DNA from 2 places in the Micromonospora sp. NPDC007271 genome. Region 2 is predicted to be linked to the other one. Evidence: predicted binding sites of a transcription regulator. Region 2 holds the regulator's gene; the other holds the start of a gene.
The links. Region 2 encodes HrcA, which represses chaperone genes, less so after heat shock. Its sites were predicted from a motif close to GGTTNGCACNCTCNNNNNGAGNGTGCNAACC; they were not measured.
Positions count from the first base shown of each region.

Region 1 (9,183 bases), on a different contig from region 2:
CGTGGCCACCGGCGGCGGCCGGCTCGGCCTTCTCCGGCTTCTCCACCACCAGGCTCTCGGTGGTGAGCAGCAGCCCGGCGATCGAGGCGGCGTTGACGACCGCGTTGCGGGTCACCTTCACCGGGTCGAGGATGCCGGACTTGACCAGGTCGACGTACTCGCCGGTGGCCGCGTCGAGGCCGTTGCCCCACTCCTTGCCGGCGACCTTCTGCACCACCACGTAGCCGTCGTGGCCGGCGTTCTGGGCGATCCAGCGCAGCGGCTCGACCAGCGCCTTGCGCACGATCGAGACGCCGACCTTCTCGTCACCGGTAAGGCCCAGGTCGTCGGCGAGCACCGGCAGGATCTGGGCCAGAGCGGCGCCGCCACCCGGGACCGTACCCTCCTCGACCGCGGCCTTGGTCGCGGCGATGGCGTCCTCGATGCGGTGCTTGCGCTCCTTCATCTCGACCTCGGTAGCCGCGCCGACCTTGATCACGGCGACGCCGCCGGAGAGCTTCGCCAGCCGCTCGGCCAGCTTCTCCCGGTCCCACTCGGAGTCCGAGGCCTCGATCTCCTTGCGGATCTGGGCGACCCGGTCGGCCACCTCGCTCGCCTGGCCGCCACCGTCGACGACGGTGGTGTTCTCCTTGTCCACCACCACGCGGCGGGCGGTGCCGAGCACCTCCAGGCCGACCTGGTCGAGCTTGTAGCCCAGCTCCGGGGCGACCAGCTCGGCGCCGGTCAGGATCGCCATGTCCTGGAGCATCGCCTTGCGGCGGTCGCCGAAGCCGGGGGCCTTGACCGCGCAGACCTTGAGGGTCTTACGGATCGCGTTGACCACCAGCGTGGAGAGCGCCTGGCCCTCGACGTCCTCGGCGATGATCAGCAGCGGCTTGTTGTTCTGGAGGATCTTCTCCAGCAGCGGCAGCAGCTCCTCGATCGCCGAGATCTTCTGCGTGGTGATCAGGATGTACGGGTCCTCCAGGACCGCTTCCTGCCCCTCCACGTCGGTGACGAAGTTCGGCGAGATGAAGCCCTTGTCGAACTGGAGACCCTCGGTCACGTCCAGCTCGGTGACGAGCGCGGAGCCCTCCTCGACGGTGATGACACCGTCGCGGCCGACCTTCTCCATCGCCTCGGCGATCAGCTCGCCGATCGTGGCGTCCTGCGCGGAGACCGTCGCGACGTGCGCGATCGACTCCTTGCCGGCGACCTCGACGGCCCGGCCGAGCAGCGCCTCGGAGACCTTCTGGGCCGCCGCGTCGACGCCCCGCTTGAGGCCGGTCGGGTTGGCCCCGGCGGTCACGTTGCGCAGGCCCTCGCGGACCATCGCCTGGGCCAGCACGGTCGCGGTGGTGGTCCCGTCGCCGGCGACGTCGTTGGTCTTGGTCGCCACCTCCTTGACCAGCTGCGCGCCGAGGTTCTCGTAGGGGTTGGTGAGCTCGATCTCCTTGGCGATGGTCACGCCGTCGTTGGTGATCGTGGGCGCACCGAACTTCTTGTCCAGGACGACGTTGCGCCCGCGCGGGCCGAGGGTGACCTTGACCGCGTCGGCGAGGGCGTTGACACCGTGCTCCAGCAGGTGCCGGGCGTCGTCCGAGAAGCTGAGGATCTTCGCCATCAGTATCCCTTCGAAGCGACGTTGCCCCGGCCCGGCGAGCCGGACCGGGGCAACGACACTGATCGGTTGCTTACTTCTCGATGACCGCGAGGACGTCGCGGGCGGAGAGCACCAGGTACTCCTCGCCGGCGTACTTGACCTCGGTGCCGCCGTACTTCGAGTACAGGACGGTGTCGCCGACCTTCACGTCGAGCGGCACGCGGTTACCCTTGTCATCGATCCGGCCCGGGCCGACAGCGAGGACGGTGCCCTCCTGCGGCTTCTCCTTGGCGGTGTCGGGGATCACGATGCCCGACGCCGTGGTGGTCTCAGCCTCGTTCGCCTGGACCACGATCCGGTCCTCGAGCGGCTTGATCGCAACCTTGGTCGCGGTAGTCACGGGCATACCCTCCTGGGGTACTGGTTTCGTTGCCGGTCGACACGCCGACCGGCGTCAATCTGCCACATGCCACCGGGCGGGGCCGTCGTCGCGGGTGCCGGTCCGCCTGGCGTTCAACCCCCGGACACCGGGCCCGGGCGTTGGCACCCTCAGGGTGAGAGTGCTAATCGCAGGTTATTCCTCGGCTAGCACTCCGTCAAGGAGAGTGCCAACCCGCGCCCGGCGCGTCGCCAGTGTTCCGCCGGTCGGGAGAATGGGCGGGTGGATCTGGACCAGCTCGCCGCGCTGCGTACCCCTGAGGGGTCGGCCGCGCTCGCGGCGGCCGCCGAGGTCGCCGGCGGCGACCCGCTGGCCGCGGCGGCCCGGCTCCGTTCGGCGGGGTTCCCGGCCGGGCTGGCCGCCGCCGCGCTCACCCAGGCCGAGCTGCGCCGCCGGGCGGCCGGCAAGTTCGGGCCGGAGGCCGACCGGATGTTCCTCACCCGGCCCGGGCTGGAGCAGGCCACCCGCCGGGTGGTCGCCGACCGGCGGGCCGCGCGGCTGCACGCCGCCGGGGTACGCACCCTCGCCGACCTGGGGTGCGGTCTCGGCGCCGACGCGCTCGCCGCCGCCCGCGCCGGCATCCGGGTGTACGGGGTGGAGGCCGACCCGGTGACCGCCGCGATGGCCGCCGCGAACGCCGAGGCGGCCGGGCTGGCCGAGCGGTTCACCGTGGCGTGCGGCGACGCGACGGCGTTCGACGTGACCGGGGTGGACGCGGTCTTCTGCGACCCGGCGCGCCGTTCGGCCGGCACCGGACGGCGGATCTTCGACCCGAACGCCTACTCGCCGCCCTGGGACTTCGTCACCGGGCTGGCCGAGCGGGTCCCGCGCACCGTGGTCAAGGTGGCCCCCGGCCTGGACCACGCGCTGATCCCGGCCGGCGCCGAGGCGGAGTGGGTCAGCGTGGCCGGCTACCTGGTCGAGGCCGCCCTCTGGTGCGGCGCGCTGGCCGAGGTCCCCCGCCGCGCCACGCTGTTGAAGGAAGGGTCCCCTGTTAACGCACCCGGTAGAGCAGAGGCCCCCTGTTATCAGCTAGCCGGCTCCGGCGAGGCCGAGGCGCCGGTGGGGCCGGTCCGGCGGTACGTGCACGACCCGGACCCGGCGGTGGTCCGCGCCCACCTGCTCGCCGAACTGGCCGAGGACCTCGGCGGGACGCTGGCTGATCCGAGCATCGCCTACCTCTACACGGACGCCCCGGTCGCCAGCCCGTTCACCCGCTGCCTGGAGGTCACCGACGTGCTGCCGTTCTCGCTGAAGCGGCTGCGCGCCCTGCTGCGGGAGCGCCGCGTGGGCCGGGCGGAGATCCTCAAGCGCGGCTCGGCGCTGGAGCCGGAGAAGCTGCGCCGGGACCTGAAGCTCGTCGGCGAGGAAGCGGCCAGCCTGGTGCTGACCCGGGTGGCCGGCGCGCCGACCGTGCTGGTCTGCCGGCCGGCCTAGAAGCCTGACCGTGAGGCAGTACCTGACGCACGGACTTGACCTCAACTTCGGTTGAGGACATGTGCTGTTGCTCGCCGTTCCTGATCGGAGAAAGCGAGCACCGTTGGACACGACCATTTCATCTCCTCAACCCGCTGAAGGTACTGCGAGACCGTCTCCGTTGACGCTTCCGGTGGTGCTGGTCGGTGTCTTCTTGGTGGCGATGTCGATCTCGGGCACCGCGGTCGCGTTGCCGAGCATCGGCCACGACCTCGATGCCTCCGGCTCTGCCCTGAACTGGATCGTGGCCGGATACAACCTGGCTTTCGCCGCCATGACCTTGGTGGCGGGCTCGACCGCCGACCGGGTGGGCCGGCGCAGGGTTTTCATCGTCGCCGCATTCGTGTTCGCAATCGGCTTTCTTGCCACCGCGCTCAGCCCGTCGATCGTGATCGCCGACATCGCCCGAATCGTGTCCGGTGGCGGCGGGGCCGGAATCATGGCCGCGGGTGGGGCGATCCTGGCCTCCAGCTACAACGGTGCCACCCGCAACCGGGCCTTTGCGCTGATGGGCACCATGGCCGGGATCGGCATCGCGGTCGGCCCCACCTTTTCCGGGCTCTTGATCACCGCGACCGGGTGGCGGGGTAGTTTCGCGGTCTTCACCGTGATCGGTCTTCTGGCCGCGCTCGGCGCGACTCGTACCCGGGAGTCGCGCTCAGAGTCCGGGCGGGCCGACTCGGTTGGCAGCATCCTGTTCGTCGGCGCCTTGACCTGTCTGATGTTCGCACTGCTCGAAGCCCCGTCGCTGGGGTGGACCCATCGGGCCGTCATCGCCACTCTCGTCATCGGTCTGCTGGCGCTGGTGATCTTCGGCATCGTGCAACGGCACAGTAGTTCCCCTGTGCTGGCACCGTCCTTGGTGGCCAACCGCGGATTCATTGGGTGGAGCCTGGCGACACTCACGACCTCGATCGGATTCCTCGGCGTGCTCGTGTTCCTGCCGACCTACCTGCAGTCAGCCGCCGGACTCACCCCGGCGGCGGCCGGCGTGGCGATGCTACTGCTCACCGCACCGGTTCTGATCATGCCGATGGTGGCGGTCACCCTGGTCAACAAGGGCGTCCCCGCGCGAGCCTTGATCATGATGGCGTTACTGCTCGTGGTAGTCGGGAACTTCTGGCTCATGGCCCTCGGGTCCGAGAACACCGTTGCCGTAGTCGCGGCACCACTGCTGATGACCGGGATCGGCATGGGTGTTTCCTTCGGCATCACCGACGGTCAGGCCATGAGCCTCGTCCCGGCCGACTCGGTCGGCATGGCAGCCGGGTTCCTCAACACTCTGCGCGGCGCAGCCGAAGCGCTCGTGATCGCCGCGTTCAGCGCCTCCCTGATCGGTCTCCTCGCGAGCAAGCTCGGCGACCGCACCCATGCGGCGGCGGTGAGCGCAGGTCGCCTTGGCAACAATCCAGCCAGCGAACTGGACGCGTTCACCTGGTCCTGGCATATGACCCAGCTCGGCGTCGGCATCCTGTGCCTCGCCCTGTCGGTCGCCGTCGCCGCCCTCATCTTCGGGAGCAAGGCCAACGGCGCCGAAGGATCTGCCTCAACTTCACTTGACCTCAACCATGGTTGAATTTTTAGCGTCAAACCGTCGCCGAAAAGGAAGGTCAAATACCCCACCGCCTACGTCACCGGCGCACCGCGTCTGATTGATCTGGGAGGACGAGATGCATGCCAGGCCGGACGACCACCTCACCATCGGTGAGGTCGCCCGACGGACTGGCGTGCCCGCCTCAGCGCTCCACTTCTATGAACGCAAGGGATTGATCTTTTCGCTGCGCAACGGCGGCAACCAGCGCGTCTACCCTCGCCACATGTTGCGCCGCATCTCGCTGATCATCGTCGCCAAGCGGCTCGGCATTCCGCTGTCCGATGTGGCTGGCGTCTTTGTGACACTTCCCGCAGATGAGGCGCCGACCCATGCGGCTTGGCAGCGCGTCTCTCGATCGTGGAAACGCCAACTGGAAGAACGACGCCGTGAGATCGAGAGCCTGGAGCAGGAACTCACCGGCTGCATCGGCTGTGGATGTTTGTCGATGAAAGGCTGCCTCCTGCTTAATCCTGATGACGCCCTCGGGCAGCAGGGCCCCGGTCCAGTGCGGTTGCAGTCCAGCGATTCCACGAAGACCCCGCGGAGATCGCGCCGACCCTAGGCGTCTGCCGTCTCCAGGTCCGGCCGGCTGCCGTACCGGCTTTCCACTCGCCCATCCGCCCGGACCGGACTACCTTGTCGGGCATGGCGGGACAGGGCACTCCGGCGACGGCGCTGCTGGCGCGGCGGAGGATCGCGCACAGCACCCATCCGTACGACGTCTCGCCGGATGCGCCGAACTACGGCGCGCTGGTCGCGGCGGCCCTCGGGGTGCCGCCGGAGCGGGTGTTCAAGTCCCTGGTCACCGAGGTCGACGGCGGGCTGGCCGTGGCGGTCGTACCGGTCACCGGGGAGTTGGACCTCAAGGCCCTCGCCGCCGCGTTGGGCGGCAAGCGGGCGACCATGGCGGACCGCGCGGTGGCCGAGCGGGCCACGGGCTACGTGCGCGGCGGGATCAGCCCCCTCGGCCAGCGCAAGCGGCTGCCCACGGTGGTCGACGGGTCCGCACTGGACCATCCGACCGTCTACGTCTCGGCCGGTCGCCGGGGTCTGCAGCTGCAACTCGCCCCAGCGGATCTGGTCGCGCTGACCGACGCGGTCACCGCACCGATCGCGGCCGCCTGAACCACTTCGGACGGTCACCGCGCACGCGTTCCCGCACCTCGTGCCGGGGAGCGCTCTCAGCCGGGTGACGGCCGGACGACAGTGGCGTTGCTGAATTGTTACCGCCGCCAACAAACTACTGGCCTCGACAGTCTTGCGGGCCCAACAAGCGGGGAAATACGTTGCCGGGCACAACAAAACACAAATCCCCCACCCCGGAAAGGACCCGTGCACATGCGCAAGGGCTTCCTCACCTTCGCCGCCGTCGGCCTGCTGGCCGCCGGCAGCATGGCCGCCTGTGGTGACAACGACGGTTCCGACCAGGCCGGCGGCGCCAAGAAGCCGAAGATCGGTGTGATCCTCCCGGACAGCAAGTCCTCCGCGCGGTGGGAAACCGCGGACCGCAAGTTCCTCAAGGAGGCCTTCGACGCGGCGGGCGTCGACTCCGACATCCAGAACGCCCAGAACGACAAGAGCGTGTTCCAGACCCTCGCCGACCAGATGATCACCAACGGGGTGACCGTCCTGATGATCGTCAACCTGGACTCCGGCACCGGCAAGGCCGTGCTGGAGCGGGCGAAGTCCCAGGGTGTGGCCACCATCGACTACGACCGGCTGACCCTGGGCGGCTCGGCGCTGTACTACGTCAGCTTCGACAACGAGGCGGTCGGCAAGCTCCAGGGCGAGGGCCTGGTCAAGTGCCTGGCCGACAAGGGTGTCAAGAACCCGGCGATCGCCTACCTCAACGGCTCGCCCACCGACAACAACGCCACCCTGTTCAAGAACGGGTACGACTCGGTGCTCAAGCCGAAGTTCGACGCCAAGGAGTACACCAAGGCCGCCGACGACGACGTGCCGGAGTGGGACAACGCCCAGGCCGCCACGATCTTCGAGCAGCAGCTCACCAAGGCCGGCGGCAAGATCGACGGGGTGCTCTCCGCCAACGACGGCCTCGGCAACGCGGCCATCTCGGTGCTGAAGAAGAACAAGCTCAACGGCAAGGTCCCGGTGACCGGCCAGGACGCCACCGCCCAGGGCCTGCAGAACATCCTCGCCGGCGACCAGTGCATGACCGTCTACAAGGCGGTCAAGAAGGAGGCCGACGCCGCCGCCGCCCTGGCCATCGGTCTCGCCAAGGGGGAGAAGAAGGACACCGGCCAGACGGTCAAGGACCCGGAGGGCGGCCGGGACGTGCCGGCCGTGCTGCTAGAGCCGAAGGCGATCTACAAGGAGAACGTCAAGGACGTCGTCGACGACGGCTACGTCACCAAGGACGAGCTCTGCGCCGGGGCGTACGCCAAGCTCTGCGCCGACGCCGGGATCAGCTGACCCTTCCGTACCCGCTTCAGGCGGCGCCGCCCGGCACGGGACCCCCGTGCCGGGCGGCGTTCCCGCCGGACGGGACCCGAGACCTTACCTCCGTCCGAAGGAGACCCCGTGTCCGCCACTCCCCTGCTGGAACTACGCGGGATCGACAAGAGCTTCGGTCCCGTCCAGGTGCTTCGCAACGTCGACTTCGCCGCCCACCCCGGTGAGGTGACCGCACTGGTCGGCGACAACGGCGCCGGCAAGTCGACCCTCGTCAAGTGCATCAGCGGCATCTACCCCACGGACGCCGGTGAGTTCCTCTTCGACGGCCAGCCGGTGAGCATCAACGGCCCGCGCGACGCGGCCACGCTCGGCATCGAGGTCGTCTACCAGGACCTCGCGCTCTGCGACAACCTCGACATCGTGCAGAACATGTTCCTCGGCCGGGAGAAGCGCAACGGCATCGTGCTCGACGAGCCGACCATGGAGCAGTTGGCCGCCGAGACCCTGGCCGGGCTCAGCGTCCGTACGGTGAAGTCGCTGCGCCAGCACGTCTCCAGCCTCTCCGGCGGCCAACGCCAGACCGTGGCGATCGCCAAGGCGGTGCTCTGGAACAGCAAGCTGGTCATCCTGGACGAGCCGACCGCCGCCCTCGGCGTCGCACAGACCGCCCAGGTGCTCGAACTGGTCCGCCGGCTGGCCGACAACGGCCTGGCGGTGGTGCTCATCTCGCACAACATGAACGACGTCTTCGCCGTCTCCGACCGGATCGCCGCGCTCTACCTCGGCCAGATGGTCGCCCAGGTGAAGAGCACCGACATCACCCACTCGCAGGTGGTCGAGCTGATCACTGCCGGCCGCTCCGGCAGCCTCGGCCTCCCCGCCGACCCGGCCCCGGGCAGCAACGGCAACGGCGCCGAGCCCGCCGACCCCACCCCAGGAGCCGTCCGATGACCACCACCGCCGTCAAGAGGGAGGGGCCGGCCGCCGTCGCGCCGGCACCCACCGTCGGCAGCCACCTCCACAACTACTGGCGCCGGGTACGCGGTGGCGACATCGGGGCCCTCCCCGCGGTCGGCATGCTCGTCCTGCTCTCCGCGGCCTTCTCGATCGCGCGCCCGTCGTTCCTCACCGCCGGGAACTTCGCCAACCTGTTCACCCAGGGCGCGGCGGTCACCCTGATCTCGATGGGGCTGGTCTTCGTCCTGCTGCTCGGCGAGATCGACCTCTCCGCCGGCTTCGCCAGCGGGGTCTGCGCCGCCGTCCTGGCCAACGTGGTGACCGTGTTCGGCTACCCCTGGTACGTCGCGGTGCTCGCCGCGGTCGCCACCGGCGCGGTCATCGGCACACTCCTCGGCCTGCTGGTGGCGAAGGTCGGCATCCCGTCGTTCGTGGTGACCCTCGCCGGCTTCCTCGCCTTTCAGGGCATCGCGCTGATGCTGGTGGAGGAGGGCAAGAACATCTCGGTGCGGGACGACGTGCTGCTGGCCATCGCCAACCGCAACCTGCCCCCGGCGGTGGGCTGGCTGCTGGCCGCCGTGGCGGTCGCCGGCTACGCGGCGGTCCAGCTGCACCGGCACTGGCAGCGCTCCACCCGCGGCCTGCTGGCCGACCCGATCGCGGTGGTCCTCGCCCGGATCGGCGCGCTGGCGGTGATCCTCGGCGTGGCGGTCTTCATCC
Region 1 covers NZ_JBEYER010000049.1:47,362-56,544, reverse strand. Annotated here, with positions in the region: gene groL (chaperonin GroEL) at 1-1,603, opposite strand, end outside; gene groES (co-chaperone GroES) at 1,674-1,988, opposite strand; gene ABZ570_RS18925 (methyltransferase domain-containing protein) at 2,244-3,458, shown strand; gene ABZ570_RS18920 (MFS transporter) at 3,634-5,073, shown strand; gene soxR (redox-sensitive transcriptional activator SoxR) at 5,150-5,653, shown strand; gene ybaK (Cys-tRNA(Pro) deacylase) at 5,737-6,216, shown strand; gene ABZ570_RS18905 (substrate-binding domain-containing protein) at 6,430-7,524, shown strand; gene ABZ570_RS18900 (ATP-binding cassette domain-containing protein) at 7,633-8,457, shown strand; gene ABZ570_RS18895 (ABC transporter permease) at 8,454-9,183, shown strand, end outside.
Region 1: a site for HrcA is predicted at 2,121-2,151, ahead of groES (co-chaperone GroES). Genes of this name have one in related genera too.

Region 2 (9,183 bases):
CCCCGAAGTGGGTGGAGGTCAGCCGGACGAAGACGGTGACCCAGGCGATGAACAGCTCGGTCATCAAGGGCCAGAAGACGGTGGAGAAGGCCACCGCCGACGCGGCCACCGAGATGGAAGGCATTTTGAACAGCAAGTGAGCTCACTGACCGAGAGCACCGGCACGACCGCCGCGCGGGAGACCCCCGCGCGGCGGCGCCGTCGGATGGACCTTCTCCCGTACCTGTTGCTCCTGCCCTGCCTGGCGATCATCGCGGTGCTGCTGCTCTGGCCGCTCGGCCAGGTCGTGGGAATGTCCTTCTACAAGCTGGACAACGTCCGGCAGCTACGGGGCGACCGCGAGTGGCCCTGGGTGGGCCTGGCCAACTACGCGCAGATCCTCGGCGACCCGTTCTTCCGTACGGTGCTGCGCAACACCGTGCTCTTCGCCGCGGCGAACGTGGTGCTCACGATGATCCTCGGCACCCTGGTCGGGCTGCTGCTCAACCGGCTCGGCCGAAAGATGGCCACCTTCGTCGCCAGCTGCGTGATGCTGGCCTGGGCCACCCCGGCGCTCACCGGCACCATCGTCTGGAAGTGGATCTTCGACGACACCAGTGGCCTGGTCACCTGGCTGTTCAACAAGCTCCCGGACGGGCTCTCCACCGCGCTCTTCGGGCGCAGCGACTGGACCGGCTACGGCTGGTTCAACGACCCGCTGCTCTTCTTCGCGATCCTGACCCTGGTGGTGGTCTGGCACTCGTTCCCGTTCATCGCGGTGAGCGTGCTGGCCGGGCTGAAGAGCGTGCCGAGCGAACTCCAGGAGGCGGCCCGGGTGGACGGTGCCGGGCCGTGGCGGGTCTTCTGGTCGGTGACCTTCCCGACCCTGCGCCCCGTCTTCGGCATCCTGGTCGTGCTCTCCACGATCTGGGACTTCAAGGTCTTCACCCAGCAGTTCGTGCTGGCCGGCGGCACCCAGGACCGGTCGACGTTCATGCTCTCGATCTACTCGTACGCGGAGGCGTTCTCACCGCCGCCCAAGTACGGTCTCGGATCGGCGATCGCGGTCATCCTCACCCTGATCCTGCTCGCGGTGACCGCCCTGTACGTCCGCATGGTGCTGCGGCAGGAGGACCAGTAGTGAAGAAGCTCGCCCTCAACGGCGTCGGCCTGCTGGTCGCGCTCTTCGCGGCGTTCCCGGTCTACTGGATGGTCGCCACCTCCCTCAAGCCCAACCGGGAGATCTTCTCGGCCACCCCCCGCCCGGTGCCGGCCGAGCCCACCCTGGAGCACTATCGGGAGATCCTCACCGGCAACCTGATCCCGGGCGTGACGTTCACCGACTTCTTCCTCAACAGCGCGCTGGTCGCGGTGGCGACGGTGCTGCTCAGTGGGCTGGTCGCGCTGCTCGCGGCGACCGCGGTGGCCCGGTTCCGGTTCCGGCTGCGCACCACCTTCCTGATCCTGCTGCTGGTGGTGCAGATGATCCCGCTGGAGGCGCTGGTCATCCCGCTCTTCCTGATGATCCAGCGGCTCGGGCTCTACAACCAGCTGCCCAGCCTGATCCTGACCTACCTCGGCTTCTCGCTGCCGTTCGCGGTCTGGATGCTGCGCGGTTTCGTGGCCGCGGTGCCGAAGGAGCTGGAGGAGGCGGCGGCGATCGACGGTGCCAGCCGGGCCCAGACCTTCCGCAAGATCCTCTTCCCGCTGGTGGCGCCCGGCCTGGTGGCGACCAGCATCTTCTCCTTCATCACCGCCTGGAACGAGCTGATCTTCGCGTTGACGTTCATCAACGACCAGCACCGGTACACCCTGCCGGTGGCGATGACGTTCTTCTTCGGCCGGGACGACACCGCCTGGGGTTCGGTGATGGCCGCCTCCACCCTGTTCACCCTGCCGGTGATCGTCTTCTTCCTCCTGGTCCAACGCCGGATGGTCAGCGGCCTGGTCGCCGGCGCCGTCAAGGGCTGACGGGCAAGGAAGGGCAACCTGTCAACGCCTCCGGTAGAGCAGGGGCCCTTCCTGACGCGGTTTTCGGCTGGGCGGAGGTGCCCGTAGGCTGGCCGCCATGACGGGCAGGCTGGCGGCGGTGAACCTCGGCGGGGTGACCGAGGCGGAGTGGGCGGGCGACGCGAGCGGCCGCAGCGGGATCGACAAGCGGCCGGTCGCCGGCCCGGTGCTGATCCGGTTCGCCGGGCTCGCCGGCGACTTCATCGGCGAGCGGGCCGTCCACGGCGGCCCCGACCAGGCGGTGTACGCGTACGCCGAGGAGGACGCCGGCTGGTGGGCCACCGAGCTGGGCCGGACCCTCGGGCCGGGCGCCTTCGGCGAGAACCTCACCACGTACGCGGTGGACGTCACCGGGGCGGTCGTCGGCGAGCGGTGGGCGGTCGGCTCCGCCCTGCTCGAGGTGACCAAGCCGCGCATTCCGTGCACCACCTTCGCCGGCTTCTGGGGCGTGCCCGACCTGATCAAGCGGTTCACCGTACGGGCCGCGCCCGGGGCGTACCTGCAGGTGCTGCGGGAGGGCGAGGTCAGCGCGGGCGACCCCGTCGAGGTGGTGGACCGCCCGGCGCACGGGGTGACCATCGGCGAGATGTTCCGGGCGACCACGTTGGAGCCCGAGCTGCTGCCCCGGCTGCTCGACGTGCCCGAGCTGCCCGAACCGATCCGGGAGAAGGTGCGCCGCCGGCTCACGCGCCCCTGATCGGCGTCAGCGGGAGGTCAGGCCGCGGCGAAGACCTCCGCCAGCACCTGGGTCGGCGTGCCCCGGCCGCCCTTCACCCGGTCCCAGGTGCCGTGCTCGGCGGTCCACTCCAGGTCACCGAAGCGGACCCGCTTCACGCCGTGGTCGTCGGCGTGCGAGACCAGCCAGTGCGCGTACCGCCAGCCGTTGCGGCTGTCGGTGGCCGGGACGCTGAATCCGGTGGGGTCGGCCGGTGCGGTGAGGTCGGGCAACCCCCAGTCCAGGGCCAGGCCCTCCACCAGGGCCGCGGTCGCGGCCGGGCCGCGCATCGTCGGCTGCGGCCCGACGGTGCAGGCCACCGCCCCGGTGGCGTTGCCGAGCAGCGCGCGGGTGAGCACCTCGGACTCGTCGGCCCACTTCTGGTACGCCTCGGGGTAGGCCGAGCGCTGCACCCGCTGGGCGGCCTCGGTGACCCGCATCCGTTCCCAGCCGTTGACCTTCTTCAGCGCGGCGTAGAACTTCTTCGCCGCGTAGCGCGGGTCCTGGACCTGCTCCGGGGTGCCCCAGCCCTGGCTCGGGCGCTGCTGGAACAGCCCCAGCGAGTCCCGGTCGCCGTGCGCGATGTTGCGCAGGTGCGACTCCTGGTACGCGGTTGCCAGCGCCACCACCACGGCCCGCTCGGGCATCCGCCGCTGCACACCGATCGCCGCGATGGTGGCCGCGTTGGCCATCTGCTCGGCGCTGAGCACGACCCGCCCGTCGGCCTGCACGGTGCAGGTGCGGCTGGCCATCGGCAGGCGGAGGTGCTGCCCGAACTGCTTCGTGACGAACCAGACGCCGAGCAGGGCCACCACGGCCACCACCACACCCGCCGCCACGATCGCAACCCGAGTTCGCACCCGCACCTCCTGTCCCGGCAGTTCGACAAGCGTACGTCTCCCGGCGCGCGACCCGGGTCGGCCGACCGGTCGCCCCCTGGCGTCACCGTCCGGCCACCCACCGCGCCTCCCGGTCCTCCCGGCCTTCGGGGTCCTCCCGGCCGTTCGGCCCTAGCTCGCGCCCTCTGCCGGACCACCGTCCAGAGCGGCCACCCATCGTGCCGATCGCTTCTCCCGGAAGGCGGCCACGCCCTCCCGGCCCTCGTCGGAGAGGAAGTACCCGGTGGAGAGGGCGGCCAACTCGGCGATCTCCGCCCGCAGGTCGGTGGCGGCGGGCCGGCGCAGCAGGTCCTTGGTGCCGGCGAGGGCCTTCGGCGCCCCCTTCACCAACGAGGCGCAGTAGCGCGCGACCGCCGCGTCCAGGCCGTCCGCCGGCACGGCGGCGGTGACCAGGCCGATCTCGGCGGCCCGCCGGCCGTCGAAGGTGTCGCCGGTCAGGTAGAGCTCGGCCGCGGCCCGGGGGTGCAGCCGGGGAAGCACGGTCGCCGAGATCACCGCCGGGATCACCCCGATCCGGACCTCGGTGAAGGCGAAGGTCGCCCCCTCGGCGCAGACCGCCAGGTCGGCCGCGGCGATCAGGCCCAGGCCGCCGGCCCGGGCCGGCCCGGCCACCTTCGCCAGCACCGGCTTGGGGCACTCCCGGACGGCCACCAGCACGTCGCCGAGCATCCCGGCCGGCACCGTCCCGCTGGCGTACGCGGCGGCGGTCTCCTTCAGGTCCGCCCCGGAACAGAAGACCGGGCCGGTGTGGTCCAGCACGACCGCCCGGACCGCGTCGTCGGCGACCGCCGCGGCCAGCCCGGCCAGCAGCTCGGTCATCAGCGGAGTGGAGAGCGCGTTGCGGTTGTGCGGGCTGTCCAGGGTGAGGGTGGTCACCCCACGGGCCGTGGCGACCCGCACGAGAGCGTCCGGAGAGGTCATGCCGGGCACACTAGTGGCCATGCCCGGCGCTCTTCCAGAAGGCGAACCCGTCCCGCGCGACGGGTCGCTGCCCGCTGCCGCCCGCCGCGCCGTCGGCGCAGGCGGCTTCGGGGTCTACGTGCACGTCCCGTTCTGCGCCAGCCGGTGCGGCTACTGCGACTTCAACACCTACACGGCGGCCGAGCTCGGCGGCGGGGCCAGCCGCGAGACGTACGCCGAGACCGTGCTGGCCGAGCTGGCGCTCGCCGCCCGGGTGCTGGGCGACACCCCGCCGCCCCGGGTGGACACCGTCTTCGTGGGCGGCGGTACGCCCACCCTGCTCCCCACCGACGACCTGGCCCGGATCCTGGACGGCATCGACCGCACCTGGGGGCTGGCCGCCGACGCCGAGGTGACCACCGAGGCCAACCCGGAGTCGGTCACCCCCGAGTCGCTCAAGGAGCTGCGGGCGGCCGGCTACACCCGGATCTCGCTCGGCATGCAGTCCGCCGCGCCCGGGGTGCTGGCCGTGCTCGACCGGCAGCACAGCGCCGGCCGGGCCACCGCCGCCGCCCTGGAGGCGCGGGACGCCGGGTTCGACCACGTGAACCTGGACCTGATCTACGGCACGCCGGGGGAGCGCGCCGAGGACTTCGCCGCCTCGCTGGAGCAGGTGGTGGCGGCGGGCGTGGACCACGTCAGCGCGTACGCCCTGATCGTGGAGGAGGGCACCCGGCTGGCCGCGCGGATGCGCCGGGGCGAGCTGGCGTATCCGAGCGACGACCTGGCGGCGGACCGCTACCTGGCCGCGGAGGCCGCCCTCGACGCGGCCGGTTTCTCCTGGTACGAGGTCTCCAACTGGGCCCGCGGCGAGGCGGCCCGGTGCCGGCACAACCTGCTCTACTGGACCGGCGGCGACTGGTGGGGCCTCGGCCCGGGGGCGCACAGCCACGTCGGCGGGGTGCGCTGGTGGAACGTCAAGCATCCGACCGCGTACGCCCGGCACCTGGCTGCGGGGGAGTCACCCGGCCTGGCCCGGGAGGTGCTCACCCCCGACGAGGCGCACATGGAGGACGTGATGCTGCGGCTCCGGCTCGCCGCCGGCCTGCCGCTGGAGGTGCTGGACGAGGGGGGCCGGTCCGCCGCGCGACGGGCACTCGCCGACGGCCTGCTGACCGCCGACGGGTACGCGGCCGGCCGGGCGGTGCTCACCCTGCGCGGCCGGCTGTTGGCCGACGCCGTGGTCCGCGACCTGCTGCCGTGACGTACGACCCGGCCGACCAGCGGGCCGGCCGGGCCGGGGTCACTTGATCAGGTTCGCCGACATCGGGTAGCGGTAGAGCTGCCCCTCGTTGGCCTTCACGCCGCCGAGGATGCCGAAGATGATGCCGACGATCATCGCGCCGAAGCCGACCACGATGCCGATCAGGATGCAGGTCAGGATCCACCCGACCAGCGCGATGATCGACCAGATGAGCTGGAAGTTCAGCGCGGCGACCGCGTGCGCGCGGACGGTCGGCGACTGGTTGCCGCGGGCGAGCAGCGCGACCAGCGGGGCCACCCAGCCCAGCACGCCGCCGCCGATGAACATGCCGGCGGCGCCGCCGAAGTGCGCGACCAGGGCCCAGGTCTTGTCATCGCTGCTGGCGTAGCCCGCCGGCGCTCCGTAGGCCCCGCCGCCGGGGTAACCGGCGCCCGGCGCGCCGTAACCGCCCGGGGGCGGGTAGCCACCCGACGGCGGCTGGCCACCGGGAGGCGGCGGATAGCCACCGGGTGGGGGATAGCCGGGCCCGGTGGGAGCCCCGGACAGTGGTGCGGTGGGTGGCTCGTTCGCCGACGAGCCGTATGGTGCCGACGGCGGGGTGTCGCCCGGCGGCTGGGCGCCGGGGTCCCCCGCTCCGGGAGGGCGAGGTGGTTCAGTCATGGACGTCACGGTAGGTCCCGTTCGCAACAACGCGCAGAGCGACACCGCCCCGGATGTCCGACTGTTCGGCTCTGGCGGGGTGTGCGGTGGGCCGCACCGGAGGTCCGTCGCTGATCATCGCGTCGGCGGGTACGCCGACGTAGACTGGCACTCGCTACAGTCGAGTGCCAGACGCCCGGCCGGTACCGCGTGTCGCCTGAGCTGAACAGGCGGTACCGCGCGCCGGCGGGGGCCGAGGTGCGTCAGGAGGTGGGGAGATGGGTCTCGACGACCGCAAGCTCGCCGTGCTCCGCGCGATCGTCGAGGACTACGTCGCCACGCAGGAGCCGGTCGGCAGCAAGGCGCTGGTCGAGCGCCACCAGTTGGGTGTCTCCCCAGCCACCGTGCGCAACGACATGGCCGTCCTGGAGGACGAGGGCTACATCCGGCAGCCGCACACCAGCGCCGGCCGGGTGCCCACCGACCGCGGCTACCGGCTCTTCGTCGACCGGCTCTCCCGGGTCAAGCCGCTCAGCCCGGCCGAGCGCCGGGCCATCGAGCGTTTCCTGGTCGGCGCGGTCGACCTGGACGACGTGGTGCACCGCACGGTCCGGCTGCTGGCCCAGCTGACCCGGCAGGTCGCCGTGGTGCAGTACCCGAGCCTGGCCCGGTCCAAGGTGCGCCACCTGGAGCTGGTGCCGATCTCCACCACCCGGCTGATGGTCGTCATGATCGCCGACACCGGACGGGTCGAGCAGCGGCTGGTCGAGCTGCCCGGGCCGATCCCGGCCGAGGACGTCACCGAGCTGCGCCGGATGGTCAACGAGAGGCTGGTCGGCATCCAGCTGTCGGAGACCCCGCCCCTGGTCCAGGCGCTGGTGGACGAGTCCCCGCCCCAGCTGCGGCCGGCCATGGCCACGCTTTCCAGCGTGCTGCTGGAGACGCTGGTCGAGCGGCACGAGGAGCGGCTCGCCCTGGCCGGCACGGCCAACCTCACCCGGGGCGGCCTGCTGGATTTCCAGGGCTCGTTGCGGCCCATCCTCGAGGCGCTCGAGGAGGAGGTCGTGCTGCTCAAGCTCATCGGCGAGGCCGAGCCCAGCACCACCCGGGTGCTGATCGGCGACGAGAACGAGATCGACAACCTGCGCGCCGCCTCGGTGGTGAGCACCGGGTACGGCCCGGGCAGCACTATCGTCGGCGGCCTGGGGGTGGTCGGGCCGACCCGGATGGACTACCCCGGCACCATCGCCACGGTGCGGGCCGTGGCACGCTACGTGGGCGAGCTGCTGGCCCAGAACTGAACTGACCAGTCAGGGGCGACGGCCGGCATGAGGCCGGCGACCGGCGCAACGCGAGACGAACATGAGGACACCGAACGCAGTGGCCAGGGACTACTACGGCATTCTCGGCGTCAGCCGGGACGCCTCCGACGACGAGATCAAGCGCGCCTACCGCAAGCTGGCGCGGAAGTTCCACCCGGACGTCAATCCGGACCCGGAGGCACAGGAGAAGTTCAAGGACATCAACGCCGCGTACGAGGTTCTCTCGGACGACCGGAAACGGCAGATCGTCGACCTGGGCGGCGACCCGCTGGCGCCGGGCGGCGGGGGTGCCGGGCCGGGCGGCCCGGGCGGCGCGGGCCCGTTCGTCGGGTTCCAGGACATCATGGACGCGTTCTTCGGTGGCGCCGCCGGCGCCACGCGCGGGCCGCGTCCGCGTACCCGGCCGGGCGCCGACGCGATCCTGCGGCTGGAGCTGGACCTCAACGAGACCGCGTTCGGCGTCGAGGCCCCGATCACGGTCGACACCGCGGTGCTCTGCACCACCTGCTCCGGCGCTGGCACCGCGGCCGGCACCCACCTCGCCACCTGCGAGGCGTGCGGCGGGCGGGGCGAGGTGCAGTCGGTGCAGCGGACCTTCCTCGGCCAGGTGGTCTCCGCCCGGCCGTGCACGGTCTGCCAGGGCTACGGCACCACGATCCCGCACCCCTGCCCGACCTGCGCCGGTGACGGCCGGGTGCGGACCCGCCGCTCGCTCACCGTCAAGATCCCGGCGGGCGTCGAGGACGGCATGCGGATCCGGCTGGCCCAGCAGGGCGAGGTCGGCCCGGGCGGTGGCACGGCCGGCGACCTCTACGTGGAGATCCACGAGCGGCCGCACGACGTCTACTCCCGCAAGGGAGACGACCTGCACTGCCGGGTCACCGTGCCGATGACCGCCGCCGCGCTCGGTACCCGGCTGACCATCAAGACGCTGGACAGCGAGGAGACGGTCGACGTCAAGCCGGGCACCCAGCCGGGCAGCACCCTGCGGCTGCGCGCCCGGGGCGTACCGCACCTCCGCGGCACCGGCCGGGGCGACCTCTACGTCCACCTGGACGTGCGTACCCCGACCAAGCTCGACCCCGACCAGGAGCGGATGCTGCGCGAGTTCGCCAAGACCCGGGGCGAGGAGGTCGCCGAACTGAGCAAGCAGGGTGGCTTCTTCTCCCGGATGCGCGACGCCTTCAACGGGCACGCCTAGCGTGTCGGCGCCGCTGTTCCTGGTCGAGGCGCTGCCCACCGGTGACACGCTGACCCTGGACGGCCCGGAGGGGCACCACGCCGCGACCGTCCAGCGGCTGCGCGTCGGCGAGGAACTGCTGCTCGCCGACGGCCGTGGCGGCACCGCCGGCGCGGTGGTCACCGCCGTCGGCCGGGGCACCCTCGATCTGGCCGTCACCTCCCGGGGGTACGTCGACGCGTCCGTCCCCCGGCTCGTCGTGGTGCAGGGCATCG
Region 2 covers NZ_JBEYER010000154.1:1,311-10,493, forward strand. Annotated here, with positions in the region: gene ABZ570_RS32160 (sugar ABC transporter substrate-binding protein) at 1-140, shown strand, start outside; gene ABZ570_RS32165 (sugar ABC transporter permease) at 137-1,120, shown strand; gene ABZ570_RS32170 (carbohydrate ABC transporter permease) at 1,120-1,950, shown strand; gene ABZ570_RS32175 (MOSC domain-containing protein) at 2,048-2,686, shown strand; gene ABZ570_RS32180 (hypothetical protein) at 2,704-3,570, opposite strand; gene ABZ570_RS32185 (enoyl-CoA hydratase-related protein) at 3,715-4,524, opposite strand; gene hemW (radical SAM family heme chaperone HemW) at 4,544-5,767, shown strand; gene ABZ570_RS32195 (DUF4870 domain-containing protein) at 5,807-6,427, opposite strand; gene hrcA (heat-inducible transcriptional repressor HrcA) at 6,685-7,707, shown strand; gene dnaJ (molecular chaperone DnaJ) at 7,787-8,929, shown strand; gene ABZ570_RS32210 (16S rRNA (uracil(1498)-N(3))-methyltransferase) at 8,931-9,183, shown strand, end outside.